Regions from separate parts of the Brevibacillus nitrificans genome, predicted to be linked through region 1. Evidence: a T-box and tRNA genes for the amino acid it is inferred to sense, from the RefSeq annotation. Region 1 holds a T-box; the other regions hold tRNA genes.
What was found. The T-box of region 1 lies ahead of argS (arginine--tRNA ligase). A T-box ahead of a tRNA ligase gene usually reads a tRNA of that ligase, here a tRNA-Arg.
Positions count from the first base shown of each region.

Region 2: it encodes a tRNA-Arg, which carries the amino acid that the T-box ahead of argS (arginine--tRNA ligase) is inferred to sense. The anticodon was not compared.
Region 3: it encodes a tRNA-Arg, which carries the amino acid that the T-box ahead of argS (arginine--tRNA ligase) is inferred to sense. The anticodon was not compared.

Region 1 is NZ_RHHU01000003.1:1,501,324-1,505,546, reverse strand. It holds gene argS (arginine--tRNA ligase) at 130-1,842, opposite strand; T-box leader at 1,911-2,148, opposite strand; gene EDM59_RS09070 (hypothetical protein) at 2,192-2,686, opposite strand; gene EDM59_RS09065 (YjcZ family sporulation protein) at 2,843-2,944, opposite strand; SAM riboswitch class I at 3,157-3,257, shown strand; gene metH (methionine synthase) at 3,446-4,223, shown strand, end outside.
Region 2 is NZ_RHHU01000006.1:106,231-110,453, reverse strand. It holds gene aceA (isocitrate lyase) at 1-177, shown strand, start outside; gene EDM59_RS12465 (MFS transporter) at 269-1,531, opposite strand; tRNA gene EDM59_RS12460 (tRNA-Arg) at 1,845-1,921, shown strand; gene EDM59_RS12455 (hypothetical protein) at 2,149-2,352, shown strand; gene spoIIP (stage II sporulation protein P) at 2,558-4,223, shown strand, end outside.
Region 3 is NZ_RHHU01000028.1:14,395-18,617, forward strand. It holds gene EDM59_RS29965 (PAS domain-containing sensor histidine kinase) at 1-56, opposite strand, end outside; gene EDM59_RS31270 (hypothetical protein) at 268-420, shown strand; gene EDM59_RS29970 (TetR/AcrR family transcriptional regulator) at 584-1,147, opposite strand; gene EDM59_RS29975 (ABC transporter substrate-binding protein) at 1,383-2,387, shown strand; tRNA gene EDM59_RS29980 (tRNA-Arg) at 2,445-2,519, opposite strand; gene EDM59_RS29985 (ABC transporter substrate-binding protein) at 2,689-3,717, opposite strand; gene EDM59_RS29990 (FecCD family ABC transporter permease) at 3,893-4,223, shown strand, end outside.

The DNA.
Region 1 (4,223 bases):
GATTCACCTCGCTTTCGTTGTTATCTGTTTGACGCATAAACATACGAAATGTTGTTAGGCGTGTAACGCGAAAAACCGCCGTCCCCAGCGAGTGGGGAGCAGCGGTTTTCATTTTCCAATATTTGTCTCTTACATTTCTTCCGGGGCAGCCAGACCGAGCAGGCGCAGACCTTCCTTGAGTACGGCTACTACGGCTGCAACGAGCTGGAGACGGGAAGCCTTGATGTCTTCTTCCTCCGCCAAGATGCGGACATTGGCATAGAACTTATTGAACGATTGAGCGAGGTCGATCACGTATTTCCCGATTTGGGAAGGATCGAAGTTGTCAGCGGCGCGTTCGATGACTTCCGGGAATCCGTTCAGCAGTGTAATGACTGCCCAAGCCTCTTTGCTATCCAGCGCGCCCTCTGCCAATGCAGCAGATGCAGGCTGGAAGTTGCCTCTGCGCAGCAGGGAGCAGGCACGCGCATGGGTGTATTGCACATATGGGCCGGTCTCGCCTTCAAAGGTCAGCATTTCTTCCAAAGAGAAATTGATGTCGTTCAGGCGGTAGTTTTTCAGGTCGTGGAAAATGACCGCGCCGACGCCCACTTGACGAGCGACTTCTTCTTTGTTTGCCAGCGAAGGATTTTTCTCCTCGATCACTTTCTGCACATCCGCGATTGCTTGGGAGAGCACTTCCTCCAGCAAAACAACCTTCCCTTTCCGGGTGGACATTTTTTTACCGTCCTTGAGCATCATCCCGAATGGCACGTGATGCATGTCGCGCGCCCACGCATAGCCCATTTTTTCCAGAACTTTATACAGCTGCTGGAAGTGGAGGCGCTGCTCGTTTCCTACGACGTATACGGCTTTCGCAAAATCGTAGCTCTCGTGGCGATAGAGGGCCGCAGCCAAATCGCGTGTTGCATACAGGGTTGCGCCATCGGATTTTTTGATCAGGGAAGGAGGCATGTCGTACTCGTCCAGGCTGACGACGAGCGCGCCGTCGGATTCAGTCAAGAGACCTTTTTCCTCGAGCAAGGTAACGACACGATCCATCTTGTCATTGTAGAAAGCTTCTCCGTTGGTGGAGTCGAAGGAGACATTCATCAGGTCGTAGATCTTCATGAATTCCTTCAAGGATTCGTCGCGGAACCATTTCCACAGGTGCAGCGCTTCTTCATCGCCGTCCTCGAGCTTTTTGAACCATTCGCGTCCTTGGTCTTCCAGGGAAGGGTTGTCCTTGGCTTCATCGTGGAAGCGAACGTAGAGCGTCAGCAGCTCCTTGATCGGCTCCGCTTTCACTTTTGCTTCGTCTCCCCACAAACGGTACGCCACGATGAGCTTGCCGAACTGCGTGCCCCAGTCGCCCAAATGGTTGATGCGAACGGGCTGGTAGCCTTGCTTTTCCATGATGTTGGCGATCGCGTTACCGATGACGGTCGAACGCAGGTGGCCCATGGAGAATGGCTTCGCGATGTTCGGGGAGGAGAGGTCGATCGGGACCTTGCGTTCTTGTCCGATGTGGCTGTCTCCATAGGCACTTCCTTGAGCGAGGATGGTGCCAATCACTTGCTTCGCAACAGCTGCTTGATCGAGGAAAAAGTTGACGTAGGGACCGACTGCAGTCGATTCACGCAAAGGGTCTCCACTGATTTTCTCTGCCAGCTCTGCTGCGATCATCGGAGGAGCTTTACGCAATGCTTTTGCTAATTGAAAGCAAGGGAACGCGATATCTCCCATGGCAGGGTTTGGAGGTGTTTCCAGCATGCCGTATACGGTTTCTTTTGGAAAGTTTTCTACCCCTTGCTGTGCGAGGGCGTCGGCGATTTTTTCCGCCACTTGGTGTTTGTAGCTCATGTGAATCTCCTTTCTGATTGGAAAGAGGGTGGGTGCTCCAAATAAAAAAACCTCTACGTCTCCTGTAAGAAAGAGACGAGAGGTTGTGCTCCCGCGGTGCCACTCCTGTTGTTTTTGCGTGAAAGCAAAAACCGCTTGACCTGCTGTATCGGGCAGTCCCGGCGTTTCCCTACACGATCTGCAAATCGCAAATGTTCAGGACGCATCTCCGAGGTGCGTTTCCTCTCATGCTCTGCATCGGGCTTTCACCATCCCCGACTCGCTAGCGTCATTCGCATGAGGTACTTTCCTCTTCAACGATTCAACGATATCTCTAGCATTATAACTGGTGAGGCTGCACTCGCGCAACTCACTCTTCCGGTTTATTTAAAATCTTGTCCAGCTGTGCGAAGTATTCTCTCGTCAGCTTTTCCTTTTCCTCGGCACTCATGTTTTCTGCATTCATCCATTGTTCTTTGAATTGCTCGAGCTGTGCCAGCATAGCCAGCTCTGCTGCAGCATCTTCTTCCAGATCGTAGTTCTCGGATGGATCGAAGGGGATCAGCCGGTTGTCGTTTCCGCTGCGCAGGTATGGATTGCGCCAATGATCGGGAAACTGGTAAGGCTGCTCGCCAAACATCAGTCCGAGCACTTCGTCAGAATCGAGGGGAAGAAAATAGTCGTAATCATCTCGACGTCCACCTGCGGATAAATTGAGATGGGAAAGGAAGTAATGCAGATAATGGTCACCCGTCTCCCGGTTTTTCACGATGGAGTAAGTCTCAAATTCACTTTGCTCCAGTTCCTTGATTTTTTCGAGAGACGATAAAAATTCGTCTTTTTCACGGGCATCTAGTGTGTCCACAGCGTTTCGCTCCTTTGTATTGCCAAGCCGCGATACATGTCATTTTTGCATTCAGTATAGCAAAAGCGCTTTAGAGTGACAATGAACGGAGGTTTTTTCGATCCAGGCAAACGCAAAAAGAGCCTAGAGGATCTAGGCCCTTTTCATACGCTATGACTAGCAGTCTTCGGAGCACCCAACAATTACCAGCAGGATAAACAGTACGAGCACCAATGCGAAGTTGTCACCAAAGAATCCGCCGCAAAAAGATGTACTCATGTTTGTTTCCCCTCCTTTCCGTTATGCTCTAGTCTATACACGAACACACAGATTGGCGTGGGCGAATGTCTAGATCAACCAAAAATGGGCGCATTCTTTTGAGACAAGAGTAAATATTAGACAAATTCTCAATTGACGAAGAGACAGGGGGGTGATAAGATACTTGCAAACATTCATGAAGTTTGACATTTCAACTCCATAACCATGTACGACTCTTATCCAGAGAGGCAGAGGGACTGGCCTGATGAAGCCTCGGCAACCGGTAGAAATCCGGTGCCAATTCCAGCAAAGCTACGGCTTTGAAAGATGAGAGGATGACTCAGGCGCTTCTGTATTTCGCGGACAAATCCTCTTCTACTTAAGAAGGGGATTTTTTTGTGCAGATAAACATGGATAAGGCTTTTATCCGGTATACGCACAACTAAGTGAGACAGGAAGACTTGCAACTACAACAGGGCAGTGTATGAAACGGCTAAGAAGAGGCCGAAAAGGAGCAAGCTGATGAAACCAACTTTTCGCGAGCAGCTTTCCCGAAAAATTCTGATTCTAGATGGCGCAATGGGAACCATGCTGCAACAGGCAAACCTGACAGCCGAGGATTTTGGCGGTGAGGAGTACGATGGCTGTAACGAGCTGTTGAATTTGACAAGACCGGATGTGATTCGTTCCATCCATGAAAAGTATTTGGAGGCAGGCGCAGACATCGTCGAGACCAATACCTTTGGCGCGACTTCTGTGGTATTGGCTGAGTACGACGTAGCCGATAAAGACCTCGAAATCAATATAGCGGCAACCCGGCTGGCGAAGGAAGCGGTGGATGCCTACTCGACTCCAGAATGGCCGCGCTACGTGGCAGGTTCCATGGGGCCGACGACTAAAACGCTGTCTCTGACAGGCGGCGTCACCTTTGAAGAGCTGGTGGAGTCCTACTATCGCCAAGCCAAAGGGATGATTCTCGGTGGAGCCGATGTGCTTCTTTTAGAGACCTCCCAAGACACGCTGAACGTGAAAGCGGGGGGCATCGGGATCCGCAAAGCGTTTGAAGAACTGCAAACCGAACTGCCGATCATGCTCTCGGGAACGATCGAGCCGATGGGAACTACCCTCGCCGGACAAAACATTGAAGCTTTCTATTTTTCCCTGGAGCACTTGAAGCCGGTTTCGGTCGGTTTGAACTGCGCGACAGGCCCGGAATTCATGCGTGACCATCTGCGTACGCTGTCCGGCTTGGCGGAATGCGGCGTCAGCTGTTATCCGAATGCTGGGCTTCCGGATGAAA
Region 2 (4,223 bases), on a different contig from region 1:
TCCGAGCTGCAGCAAGCTGAATTCGCGAGCGAGGTACACGGCTACACGGCGACACGCCATCAGCGTGAAGTAGGTACCGGATACTTTGATGAAGTCGCGCAGGTTATTTCCGGGGGAACTTCTTCGACGACAGCACTGAGCGGATCTACAGAGGAAGAGCAGTTTCAGCATAATTAAGGCAATGCCAAATGTCTGAGTAAATAGAAGGCGATCAAAAAAGAATGGATAGAGACTCAGATTTTCTCTGAAATCTCTATCCATTCACGATTTACGCGTGGAAACTGCGGATTTCTTCCGATTCTTTTTTTAAGGTAGTAGCGTAGGCAATGAATCCAAGAGCGGCAGTTACGATGAGCAGCATGATCGTAGGTGTAAAGTCTCCACCGGACATATCTCTCATCCAGCCCATGATGTAGCTGGAGAAGCCACCTAAAATATTGGTGAAGCCCATAATACCAGCTGCTTTCCCGGCAGTCTCTTTCGTGGAATATTTCACGACAAACAGGTTTACTAAATGGAACATGCCTCCCTGCGTACCCATGGCAATTCCGAGGGATACTCCGGCAATCAGTGGATTGGTTGCGAAGTAAGCGGACGTGAGGAACAGCACGCATAGGATGAACCAGATGGAAGCGAGCAAGCCCGGGCGCTTCTTTTTATCAGCTAAAAAACCGCCGAGGATGACGAAACAGAGCGCGAAGATCCAAGAGAGGGATGTAATACCGGCCATCGCTTCGCGGGAAAAATGCTTGGCTTCAACCAAATACGTTGGCAGCCAGATGCTAATACCGAAAAAAATGAAGTAGGACATCAAATTACCGAAAAACACGATCCAATACCGGTAATTGGTGAGGAAGCTCTTTTTCTCTTCTGAAGTTCGAGCAGTCGTCTCAGCCAAACGGATGTGAGCTAGTTCTTTTTGGCTGACGCCAGGATGTTCTTCCGGAGTATTGCGTGCCAAAAACACGAACAGCGGAAGGGAGATAAAGAGAGTAAAGCTCGCGAGAACGTAGAACGACACATGCCAGCTATACGTTGTGATTAAATACGTTAAAATCAAGGCACCGATGGCAGGTCCCAAATAGTTGCCGATAATCCATGATGCTTGAGCCCGCCCAATTTCCCGACTGTTAAACCAGTTCGAGATGAATTTTGCTGAGACCGGAATCATCATGCCTTCTCCAAGCCCAAGGATAATGCGGCTGAGCATAAACATCTCATACGATTGTGCCATACCTCCGGCCACCATCGTCACAGTCCATACGCTCAGGCCAATGATGGCTGTTTTCCTTGCCCCGAGCTTATCGATGATAACGCCCCAGAAAATATTCGACACAGAGTAGGCGATCGTAAATATTAACGTAAGTAAACCGACTAACGCGTTTTTATTAGGCCCGGTTAATCCGAGATCCTGCAGGAATTGGGGATCGGTCTGAATGATGGAAATGCTTAACTTATCAATTTGTCCAAAAAACCAAAAGAAAAAGACCGGTAGAGCTACGTAGAACCAGCGTTTTTGCTCAGTAAGCATGCGAAGTTTCACCTCGATCGTGGTAGTTGATTGACATAGGGGCATCTTTGGGCGGAGTCCTCTTTTTTCGAGTAGGCTTTCGTGTAGGAGCGGGCTAGTGTGAATCTACGAGTAAGCCTCCTTTCTTTACATTTCATCGTTTTAATTACAAAACATATGTTTTGTAATTAAAACATTAAAGCGAATTATAATAGTATTTCGAATATTAGTCAATTCCGTGAAAGTTATAAAAGGGACAGAGGGAGTCACTGCTGTATTTGCCAAAAAGTGAGTACCTGCATATAATAAGAAGGTAAGCGTGTTGTCAAACTATGTCCCCGTAGCTCAGCAGGATAGAGCGTCAGTTTCCTAAACTGTAGGTCGGAGGTTCGAATCCTCTCGGGGACGCCATACAGGTGCAAATGGTTGTTCGAAATGCGGTTCTCTATTACTTAGAGAGCCGCGTTTTCATTTTGCGGAGCTTCTTCAGCGTCAACTCGTCCACCAGCACCTAACGAACCCCTCGCAATTTCCTAGCTGTATATCCGAGGCTCTCCATTTAAAAAAATGCACGGATGTTTAGGCGGGCACTCTTTATCAAACTCTACAGAGAACAGGCTACAGAGGAGGATTGGAGTTTGGCCAGCTACGTGCAGTATTTTAACGACATCCTTGCGACATTCAACAATCTCCCAAACAAGCTGCTGAATGTGGTTGCGACGATCAATGAACCCCTCAGGAGCTTGACTCACACGTTGATCGTGACCAATGTTCTATTGGGATTACTCTTTCTAACCTCTCTTGTGAACATCTATATGCTATGGAGATATGGCAAAAAGTGAGCCCGTTACCGATGGTGTTCATCTCTAAAGGCATGGCTTAAGCAATAAAGGGAGGGAGAAAAGGGTGAAGCTTGTCGCTTCATCCTCTTTTTTATTTGCTGGCGGCAAAAGATGTCGCTGTATGGAGGAAAATGTAGACGAGCCGAGAACTTCTTACCTCAGGATGTATTTTCCAAAAAAATAAAGAGGAGGGGGAGCGAGTTTCTTGGTGGTACGAGTAAAAAAGAGCTTACTAGCTGTTTGTTTCCTGATGATGCTGATGCCCCCGTCATTTGCCGAAGCAGCTACCCATGTCGAGGTCGCAGTCGATCAGTTAAATATTCGTAGTGCGCCTGGAACAACCACGCAAATCGTGGGAACGGTCACAAAGGCAACGCGACTGCCAATCGTTACGGAACAAAAAGATTGGACACAGGTGAAGCTTGCCAGTGGAAAGACGGGTTGGATCAATAACAAGTACGTAAAAATGATCGAGGTCCCTCAGATCAAATACGTTAAAAGTACCGTAGACATGCTGAATGTTCGGGCAGAACCAAATGCAACTGCCCAAATCTTGCAGATTATCGATAAAAACGGCGTATTTTTGCAAGTAAAAAAACAAGGGGATTGGGCACAGATCAAGCTTTCCGATCAGGCAAATGGATGGGTAAACGTACGCTATTTGACTGAAACAGCTGCGCCAGCACCTACCCCTGCCCCGGCACCAACGCCGATTCCGACACCAACAGAGCCAGTCGCTCCTACGTATCCGGTTGATGCAGGGACAGGAACGATTGCACTGACCGAAGGAGTCGATGTGTACACGGCTCCAGACTTTTTGGGCACAGTGCTTGGTCAATTGAGCGCAGGAACGATTGTCAACCAATACGGCTATACAAATGGCTGGTATACGATCAATTACGCTGGAACGTACGCCTACATCTATAAGCCGATCGCACCGGATGAGACAGGGCAGACGGTACCGAGCGAAGTATCCGTGACTTTAGATCCTATTCCTTTACCGACTCCTGCACCAAATCCAGATCCCGCTCCGACACAGCAGGAAGCCTCGATTCGGGTAAAAAATGCCGATACCAATCTGAGAAGCGGCCCCGGAACCAATTATCCGGTCGTGGGGAATGCTCAGCCGGGTCAGGTGTTTCCCATCGTGCAATCGGAAGGTGACTGGTATTTGATCCGGATGTCCGACGGCTCTACCGCCTACATCGCCGGATGGATTGTAGAACTGATTCAGCCGACGACCAGCACCCCTTCTAACGGTGTAGATCCCTTGGGTGTAGGCTACAACGGCGGAATGGTCGGAAACGAAAAAGTGTACATCTACTCTACGCATAACCGGGAGTCGTGGAGAAATGTTGCCCGCAATACACAGGGAAGCTCTGTTGACGACCCGGAAATCAATATTACCTTGGTTGGAAAACGTTTGGGTGATCTGCTGCAAGCCAAAGGGATCGCGACAATGGTCAACCAGGATGACTTTGCCCAGAAGCTGGCGGAGCAAAAGAAAAGCTTCGCGATGTCCTACACGGAATCGTATAAAGCGGTGGCGGCAGCGGCAGCGGTGAGCCCGAATCTGAAATACATTTTTGATATACATCGGGATAGTGACGAGCCGCGCAGCAAGGTCGCCATCACCATCAACGGAAAGACGTATTCGCGAGTTTTGTTCGTAATCGGAACAGCCAACCCGACTTACCTGGAAAACAAGAAACTGGCGGAAGCTCTGCATGCACGATTGGAAACGAACTATCCCGGCTTGTCCCGCGGAGTGATTTTGAAAGGAACGAACGAAGGAAACGGCGTCTACAATCAGTCTGTTTCCGAGGGAAGTCTGCTGCTTGAGTTTGGCGGAACCAACAATACGCTTGAAG
Region 3 (4,223 bases), on a different contig from region 1:
AATTGCTTTTTGGATCTCTTCCTTTTCCATGAAAAGGAGGAAGTGAGCTTGTCCATTGTTGGTTCCCTGCCTTGTCAGTGGGGTGGTGTAATGCACTGTGATGGATGATGTCGTAACTATTCGCTTTGAAGAGGTCTTTTTCCTATCGCCAAGGACGGAATTATCGAGAGTGATTTGAAATTCACGAGATTGGATTAAATAAGTAACATCCTGCAGCGTAGAAATCAGGTATAATGAAGAGAAATAGAAAGACAGGGGGGATTGTGGATGACAACGGGTTTTCTTGTAGTGGTGGTCATTATATTCGTTCTAATTATCGGAAGCACCCTCTGGGTCACGAATAAAGCTTACTCCCGCAAGTCGGAGCGGATCGATCCGTTACCGGGTAAAGAGGGTATTCAGAAAGAATTGGATCAATAGCTTTCACATATAGAAGCCTGCGGCCGCTGCTGCAGGCTTTTTCCAACGTATAAGAATTTATAAGCGTAATGCTTATGAATTCTGGAGCGCATGAAAACTTTCCACTAAAACGCGGTCGCTCCTCCTTGAGCAGGCCTCGATAGAGGTTTTCTTATTGCAACGTTTACAGCAAGACCCGCATCGAGCTAGTCAGCTGGAAGGCGAGTTGTCCGATTTCCTCCGGTGTCTCGCGAAACTCGCGCAAAGTCCACTCGGTTAGCAAGACGTGCAGGGTGGAGGAAAGAGAGCGTTGGGCATAGTAATCCAGTCCTTCCAGAGGAAATGGCTTCTTTGCCTCCGAGTCAGGCTGGACGAGCTCAGAAATGACGTATTCCAGGCTTCGAAAGATGATTTGCCTGATTTTCCGGTCCCGGTTGTTAATGTTGGTTACAAGGGAGGCAGGCGCATGCTCCTTCCACATGCGAAACAACGAGATAAACATAGTTTCGTCCAGAACATTGGGCTCATCTGCTTTCAGCCAGAACTCCGCATAAAGCTGGCATAAATAGTCAAACAAAATATCATCTTTATCTTGGTAATTGCGATAAAAGGTCTGTCTTGCCAGACCAGCCTTGCGCGCAATTTCGGTAATGGAGAGCTGGGAGTAAGGGGTGTTTTCCATTAACTGGAGCAGTGCCAGGATGATCCATTCTCTTGATTGCTGAGATCGAGTGGGCTGGGTAACCATGGTAGAGTGACAAATCCTTTCGTTTGTCTATTTTCCCTCTGATTTGCGTGAAATCATTTGAAAACGAGGGAAATCTATATTAGTGTTACAATTGTAACATTTGATCTGCCGCATGCGCATCGGGAGAACAGAGGAGGGGGCAGGGATGTCGGGACAGGATGTTCTATTTTTTTTATGTCTTTTTAACTGATAATGATATTCATTTTTAACGAAAAATGCTAGGGGGAAAAGATTCATGTTTACCAGAGCTTTCACAAAAGGAAAAATCACAGCGATGCTGCTCGTCGTATTATCGTTGCTCGTATCCGCGTGCGGGAGTCAGACAACGGCTCCAGCACCAGAGGCAACACAAGCACCTGCAGCCAAGGAAAGCCCAGCGCCAGCCGCAGAAGAGGCGAGAACGATCACGCATGCCATGGGAGAAACCAAGATTACTGGTACACCACAGCGCATTGTCGTGTTGACCACACAGGGGACGGAGAGCTTGCTCGCATTGGGAATCAAGCCGGTAGGGGCCGTCAAATCGTGGATCGGTGACCCGTGGTACGATCACATCAAGGATCAAATGGGCGGAGTGGAAGTAGTAGGGGATGAAACGCAGCCGAACATGGAGCTGATCGCGAGCCTGAAGCCGGATCTGATCCTCGGTACGAAGGTACGCCAAGAGAAAATCTACACGCAGCTTTCGTCCATCGCTCCTACCGTATTTACTGAAAATCTCGGTGACAGCATGATCGAGAACTTTGAGCTGTACACAAAGGCACTGAACAAGGAGGCAGAAGGAAAGGCCGTACTCGACGCTTTCAACAAAACGATCGAGGAAGCGAAAACGAAGCTCGGGGATAAAACAAACATGCAGGTATCCATGGCTCGCTTCCAGCCTGGCAAAGTACGTGCATACCTCAAAAACAATTTCGCTGGCGTCATTCTGGATAAGATCGGATTTGCAAGACCGGAGGCACAAAACAAGGATGAGTTCACGCAAGACATAGCGAAAGAGCAGATCAACCTGCTGGATGGGGATGTTTTCTTCTACTTTACTTCCGATCGTGAAGGCGATGACGGAGCGACCAAAACCGCAAAGGAATGGCTCAGCGATCCACTCGCGCAAAACATGAAGGTGGTTAAGACAGGACGCACTTACCTGGTGAACGAAGCGATCTGGAACTCCTCAGGAGGTATTCTGGCTGCTGAACTGATGGTAAAAGACGTGGAGAGGATCTTCGGGGAAATCAAATAAACAAGGGTAAGGAAAACAAAAGAAGACTGGAATCATCCAGTCTTCTCATTACTTCAATGGTACGCCTGAAGGGAATCGAACCCCCGCACATGGTTCCGGAGACCATTGCTCTATCCACTGAGCTACAGGCGTATGGTATGGAATAGTGATACTTACCCATTATAAGACATCTTCTGAGCCAAATGCAAACAAAAAACCTGCTTTTGGTTCAATTTTTTCGTGAGGGTGAACTCATTCAAGGAAAAGGGAAGGGGCAGCCGCGCCGTGACGTTGCCCCTTTTGTTTTTGCTTTTACGTGATCTTACTTCGAAAAGTGTGCCACGATCTCATCGAGCAGCAGGTTGGCGGACAGGATGCCGCCGCCTGTATTCCAAATGACTTCATTGACTTGAAAGACTTGATTGTTTTTTACAACGCTCAGGTTTTTCCAAAGGGGATCATTGACCCATTCGTCACGGTAAGTCGCTGCCGCTTTATCATCGTAGTCGGAGACCCAGTAGAACAGGACATCGCCATCGGCTTCCGCCATTTGTTCTTTTGCGATGACTTGCATGAATTCATCTTTATCCTGAGAAGCCGGACGTGCAAAGCCGAGCTGGTTGAACAGCACGCCTGCAAACGTGTCTTTCATGTAGAGGCGGACTTTTCCTGGCAAGAAGCGGGCGATCGATACCTTCGTCTTTGTCTTTTCGCCCAGTTTGGTTTTCGCTTCCTCTACTCTTTGATCAAAGCTGGCCAGAAGCTTATCGCCCTCCGCCTTTTTGTTCACCGTTTCCGCATAAAGCTTGAAGTTGATCTTCCAGCTTCCGGACAGGTCCTCGGCAAATACGGTCGGTGCGATGGAGGAAAGCTGGGAGTAGATTTTTTCCTGACGTACTTTGTTGCCGATGATCAGATCCGGCTTCAGACTGGCGATCAGTTCGATATTGGGCTGGGTTTCCTCGCCGAGATCGGTGACACCTTGCATTTGCTCTTTAATATGGTCATACCAGGGCTCGCCTTGCCAGGACTTGACTGCTCCTACGGGCTTGACGCCGAGACTGAGAAGGGCTTCTGTTCCTTCGTTGGTGAGGATTACAACGCGCTGGGGATCCCCTTTAAGCTCGGTTTCTCCCATCGCATGTTTAATCTTTCTCACTTCCGAGCTGGTATCGCTGGAAGCGGGAGTTGAAGCGGGTGCTGTTGTTGCTGCTGTTGCTGGCTGACTATTTGCGGCATTCTGACCGCCTGTAGCATTTTGACTACCTGAGCCGCAGCCTGTGACAAACAGCATCAAAGACAAGCCGAGGGAGCATAAGACCCGAAAGACTGGCTTACGAGGAGTAAGCATGGTGGACGACCTCCTGAGAGTGATATTCATTATTGATTATACAAGTCATACTGTATAATTAAGGAAAAGGCATGTCAATGATTTTTTTGATAACAATAATCAATCTCATTGACTAGCTGGAAATAGACAGCTTACAATGAGAGGAAATTGCGTGGGAAGAAAGTAGGGAACAGCCGTGAAATTTCTTTTGCACAGCCGCGTTCAAAAGTCGGTTGTTCTAGTTGTAGGGATCGTCTTGCTGGGTTTAGCGATGGTTGCCAGTGTCCTGTACGGTATCCAAAACTTTCGCATTGCGACCGCGATTGAAGCGTATACCAGCTTTACCGGGAGCAACGAGCAGCTCATCATTTTGCATACGAGGGTTCCTCGAGCGATCGCAGCAGCCTTTGTAGGAGGGAGCTTGGCATTGGCGGGAGTCCTTTTGCAGGCTTTGACCCGCAATCCACTCGCTTCCCCTTCCGTTTTTGGGATCAACTCGGGAGCGGCGCTGCTGATTGTCGTTTCCT